DNA from 2 places in the Clostridium amazonense genome. Region 2 is predicted to be linked to the other one. Evidence: riboswitches for the same ligand, from Rfam matches in the RefSeq annotation. Region 2 holds a riboswitch; the other holds the start of a gene.

Region 1 (3,213 bases), on a different contig from region 2:
TTGATTGTGATAACACTATGGGATTTCCTAATTGTGATGTAGATGATGGGCTTACGCTTTTATATTTACTAGGTAGAAAAGATATTAGTCTTGAAGGTTTAACATTAACCTATGGAAATAATTCTTTAGATGTTGTTTATTCAACTACATTAGATTTAATAAAGGATTTAAATTTAAATCTAAACCCTTATAAAGGTACTGAAGATAAAAATAATCGAATTAGTGAAGCTAGCAAATTTTTAGCTACTACTATTAAAAAGAATCCCCATGAAATAATAGTACTAGCAACAGGCGCACTAACTAATATTTATGGTGCATACCTTTATGACAATGATTTCTTTGATAACGTAAAAGAAATTGTATTAATGGGAGGCATAACTAAGCCCCTTATTGTAGATGGTCAGCTTATAAATGAATTGAACTTTTCATGTGATGCCGAAGCCACATATAATGTTATAAATTCTAATGCAAAAATTTCTATTTTAAATGGACATACAACTATGGAAGCACTATTTTCTCACAATGAACTTGAAGAATTTAAAAATAGTGAATCTGAAGTTCTTAACTATATATATGACAAAATTTTGCCATGGTGTGAAAGAAATGAATCCATAACTGGATTTAAAGGATTTTGTAACTGGGATGTTGCAGCTGCAATATACATAACTAATCCTAAATTATTTAAAAATGAAATAATTTCTATAAAAAGTTCTATAAGTGACTTATCTAAAGGACTTCTTAAAATAAATTCACATGGTAAAGAAATTAATATGCCTTCTAGCATAATAAATTTAAATGAATTTAACAAAGTATTTATAGACTCATTAAAAAATCTATAATTTATCATGAGGTATTTGAAATCCAAATTTTATAAATTAATTTCAAATACCTCTTTCTAACTATATATTAAAATTTGTTTATTAACTTTTTAACATTTTTTTCAATTTTAAATATAATATTTATATAGCCTTTGTTTAATTTATTATAACTATAACATTCTAATTAAGATATTTTAAAATATTGATGATTTTAGAATTTGTTAAAAATTTCAGATTGACATATAAAATAAATAAAGCTATACTTTTTATATAAATAAATATTACCTCGGTAGGTGAGGTTACTACAAGGATACGGGTTGCTGCCGTAAAAGTATGGAAACATTCTGAACTGGTCAGCAGGTTTTGCCGAACAAAGAAGGCTTAACCTAATGCAACTTCATTGCCTTGCAGAGCCAAAACTTGAACGAGAAAGTGTTGTTATATGCCTTCGTTACGTTCAAGTTAACGAAGTTTTTTTGTTTTATTTTTAAAAATATTGGAGGTGAAAAAGAATGGAAGTTGGCGGTAGTAGTTTAGACAGTGAAGATTCACATCTTTATGACAAAAATTTAATATATTATTTAGTCACATCCAGTCTTTTTAACTAATTAGAATGTGGCCTTATCTTATAAAATTTCATGTTATAAAGTAAATACATTTAATAGAATCACATCTATATAATCTTCACTGTTTCTTTACTAATATCAATTCACAAGTATTATAAATATAAAAAATACTAAAACTATATAGAAATATTACATTAGGTTTTTAAAAAATGTATTTATTAACCTTTAATTTTCTATTGCCTTTTTTAAGAATTTGGAGGTGTGAATTATGATAAGAAGAAGAAAAGTGAACACACAAAGTAATGCAAATTACTCCACAAATAAAATTTTTGATTTTAGTAAAATGGATTTAGACAAAATTTATAAAAGTCTAGATACAGGATTTAAAGGACTATCTAAAGAAGAAGTGGAAAAAAGATCTGAAATTTATGGGTTAAATGAACTTTCCCATGAAAAACCATCACCATGGTATATTCAACTACTTAAAGTTTTTATTAATCCTTTTATTTTAGTGTTAATAGTACTTGCTATAGTATCCTTAATTACAGATGTTATACTTGTCCCTTCATCAGAAAGGAATTTTACAACTGTAGCTGTTATAACAATAATGGTAACACTAAGTGGCCTTCTACAGTTTTTCCAAGAATTCAAATCTGGGAAAGCTGCTCAACAATTAAAAGCACTAGTAAAAACAACTGCTGCTGTATGTCGAAGCGAATCTGGAGTTAAAGAAATAAACATGACAGACATAGTGCCTGGAGATATAGTATATCTTGCAGCTGGAGATATGATACCTGCTGATGTAAGGCTAATAACTAGCAAAGACTTATTTATTAGTCAATCTTCTTTAACTGGTGAGTCTGAACCTGTGGAGAAATATGCAACAGTAAAAAATGATACTAAAGATTTAACTGTTACTGACCTTGATAATATGTGTTTATTAGGTACTAATATTATAAGTGGAAGTGCAATAGCTGTTGTTGTAGCCACTGGAAACGACACTTACTTGGGTTCAATGGCATTAACTTTGTCAGGAACTAAATCTCAAACTAGTTTTGAAAAGGGAGTAAATAGTGTAAGTGTATTACTTATAAAATTTATGCTTATAATGGTTCCTATAGTCTTTTTTATAAATGGATTTACAAAAGGAGATTGGTTAGAAGCACTAATTTTTGCAATCTCAATTGCTGTAGGTCTTACTCCTGAGATGCTCCCAATGATTGTTACAACCAACCTTGCAAAAGGTGCTGTTGTTATGGCAAAACATAAAACTGTAGTAAAGAAACTTGATGCCATACAAAATTTTGGAGCAATGGATGTATTATGTACTGATAAAACAGGTACCTTAACTTGCGATAAAATAGTTGTTGAAAGACATTTAAATATACATGGTGAAGAGGATTTAAGAGTTTTACGACATGGTTATTTAAATAGTTTTTATCAAACAGGTTTACGTAATTTAATGGATGTTGCAATTTTAGAACATGGACTAACTAATGGATTTAATAAACTTGAAAAAGATTATATAAAAGTAGATGAAATCCCATTTGATTTTTCTAGAAGAAGAATGTCTGTAGTTTTAAAAAACCATGAAGGAAAAAGACAACTTATAACAAAGGGTGCTGTTGAGGAGATGCTTGCAAGTTGTTCCTATGCTGAATATAAAGGTGAGGTTGTGGAACTTACTGATAAAATAAAAAACAAAGTTCTAAGTATGGTAGAAAAACTAAACAGTGATGGTATGAGAGTTATTGCAGTTGCACAGAAAAATAACATTCCAGATGAAAGTAACTTTAGCGTAAGTGATGAAAGTGACATGGTTCTTATGG
Region 2 (3,213 bases):
TTTAATAGGTACACACAAGGCTTTTTATATGGTTCCTATTAGTTTAATTATAGCTATAATTTTTTCAATAATAACTTATAAAAATACAAGAAAAAATAGAAAAACTTTAGTTTAAGGTAGGGAATCACAATGAGTAATGGTAGTCTAGTTGATTTGGTTGCATCTAATAGCAGTAAAAATCAATATATTATAAAAGATAAATTAGGTATAACAATTGGTAGAATTTATATAATCGAAATAGATAAGAATAATAAAAATTGCACATTAAGATTAAAGTTTTATAAAAATAGTAATATAGATGAATATGTAAAAGATATACTTAAATTAGTTTTGGGAATGTTATTTAATAATAATAAAATAGCAAAAGTTAATATTTTATGTAGTGAAGATTTAAGTACTATAGCTTTTAATGATCTAGGGTTTGAATTAGAGGGGATACTTTCAAATAATATAATTAATAGTAACAATAAAAATGAAGATGAATTGATATTTGGAATTGAAAGAAGTTTATATGAATCAAATTATATAACATCAAGAGGTATTATAAAAGGCAATAAAATAACGTTAAAAATTTTAACACCAGAAGATGGAGAAGATTTATTAGATTATTATTTAAAGAATAGAAAATATTTAGAGCCATTTGAACCTTCTCGTGAAGAGTCTTTTTACACATTAGATTCACAAAAAAATGATTTAATTAAGAGTTATAAACAATTTATAAGAGGTGAAGAGGCTCATTTTGGGATATATGTAGATAACAAGCTAAGTGGAAGAATAAAAATTAGCAATATAGTAATGGGCATTTTTAAAAGTGGATTTATAGGATATTCAATAGATGAACATGAACAAGGAAATGGATATGCTAAAGAGGCACTTAAACTTGCTTTGAAATTTGCATTTAACGAATTAGATTTGCATAGAGTAGAAGCAAGTACTCTTTTAGATAATTTAAAATCTCAAGGAGTATTAAAATCTTGTGGATTTTTAGAAGTTGGGATAAGTAAAGAGTATTTATATATCAATGGAAGTTGGAAGGATCACAAAATATTTTATAAAAATCGCCAATAGATGTTTACTTTATGAACATATAGTAGTATTATGAACTAGTTGAATAAATTGAAATATATATCTTGTTAGGTGAGGTTACTGTATTAAAATATGCCACTGCCCAGAAATGTCCAGAGACACCAATGGGTTAGCAGATACTATCGAATTAAGGTTTTATTTAATGTGGCTGAGAAATATTCTCTACGTTTTACAGAGCTAAAACTCAACGAGTATGAGAGATAGTATTTTTAATATTAGTTTATATTTTATTTAGATTGTTAAATCTCTCTTCTCTATGAGTTGAGAGATTTTTTTGTGTGTTAAAAAAAGGAGGTGACTGTCATGGATGATGGCAGTAGTAGTAAATCGAAAACGATAAAAAGGACTGCTATTCATGCAGTCACCATAGAAGTTAATTTCTATGATTTAATAGATTAAAATTAAATATAGCATGGATGGCAGTACCTTATAATTAGGAGGTATTGCGAAATGGAATTCAAAAAAATAATCGAGTTAATAAGAGAAAATAGGTTTATAGAAGCACAAAAATTATTGCAAGAAGAAAATCCAGTTGATATAGCACAATTATTAGAAGAGTTAGATAGTGAGACTATGCTTATAATTTTCAGGATATTACCTAAAGAAGTATCATCAGATGTTTTTTCATACTTAAGTACAGATGATGTTAAATATCTAATAGAATCAATGAATGATGAAGAACTTAAGAATATAATAGATAAACTATTTTTGGATGACACTGTAGATATTCTAGAGGAACTTCCAGCAAGTGTAGTTAAAAAAGTTTTAAAAAACACTAAAGAAGGAAAAAGAAAGCTTATAAATACATTTCTAAGTTATCCTGAAAATTCAGCAGGAAGTATTATGACTATTGAATATATGGATTTAAGAAAAGAAATGACAATAAAAGAAGCTGTAAATCATATAAAAAATACGGGTGTAAATAAAGAAACTATAGATATATGTTATGTTACAAATGATAATAAAAAACTTGAGGGTGTTTTATCAATAAGAGAACTTATATTAAATGATGATAATGAATTACTACAAAATATCATGAATGATAATGTTATATACTGTAATACATTAGAAGATCAAGAGGAAGTGGCAGATAGATTTAAAAAATATGACTTTACATCTATGCCTGTAGTAGATAATGAAAATAGATTAGTAGGAATAATAACAATAGATGATATAGTAGATATTATAGAACAAGAGAATACTGAGGATTTTCAAAAAATGGCAGCAATGGAACCATCAGAAGAAGAATATTTGAAAACTAGTGTATTTTCATTAGCAAAGCATAGGATTATATGGTTATTAGTTCTTATGATATCAGCTACATTTACTGGAGCTATAATTCAAAAGTATGAAGATGTACTACAATCAGTTGTAATACTAGCATCATTCATACCTATGCTTATGGATACAGGTGGAAATGCTGGTTCACAAGCTTCAACATTAGTTATTAGGGGATTAGCTCTAGGTGATATAGAAATTAAGGATATTTTAAAGGTAGTATGGAAGGAACTAAGAGTTAGTATAATAGTAGGAAGTGTGCTTGCATTAGTAAATTTTTTAAGAATATATTATCTTCAAAAGATTGAATTAGCAGTTTCAATAACTGTTTGTATAACTTTATTCTTTACTGTTATTATAGCTAAAGTTGTAGGTTGTATATTACCTATATGTGCTAAGAAATTAAAAATGGATCCAGCAATAATGGCAAGTCCATTAATAACAACAATAGTAGATGCATTAGCATTAGTTATATATTTTGGCGCAGCTAGCATTTTATTAGGAATATAATAAGACTTTATATAAAAAACAATACATTGTTTAGCAGTGTATTGTTTTTTTGTGCATAAAATAATAGTATAGTTGCAAAAATATGATTATAGATATATATTCTTTCTATGAAATAAGAAAAACTATGCCAGGAGTATCATTAGATAAAAATGAAAGGAAATTAGAAAAAATAAAAGTATTTCCGTGATGAATTTTGTAGAAAGCCGTAGAAGCAAAAATTTAAAGACTGAAATTATATATAATAAATCTTGTCGCTGAGGCAAACAAGTAATTGAAGCCAAGCGATGTAGATATAAACTTAAAAAACATTTTAAAAAGTGTTGACAAAAAAGTTTAAAT

The links. A riboswitch is a leader RNA that binds a small molecule or an ion and turns the genes downstream of it on or off. The one in region 2 is predicted to bind magnesium.
Region 1: linked by a shared signal. The riboswitch ahead of mgtA (magnesium-translocating P-type ATPase) and the one ahead of mgtE (magnesium transporter) in region 2 are both predicted to bind magnesium.

Annotation. Positions count from the first base shown of each region.
Region 1 covers NZ_JBWKMH010000006.1:67,379-70,591, reverse strand. Annotated here, with positions in the region: gene AC07E4_RS03010 (nucleoside hydrolase) at 1-839, shown strand, start outside; M-box (ykoK) riboswitch at 1,097-1,257, shown strand; gene mgtA (magnesium-translocating P-type ATPase) at 1,653-3,213, shown strand, end outside.
Region 2 covers NZ_JBWKMH010000016.1:11,803-15,015, forward strand. Annotated here, with positions in the region: gene AC07E4_RS07850 (MFS transporter) at 1-115, shown strand, start outside; gene AC07E4_RS07855 (GNAT family N-acetyltransferase) at 130-1,068, shown strand; M-box (ykoK) riboswitch at 1,123-1,289, shown strand; gene mgtE (magnesium transporter) at 1,537-2,874, shown strand.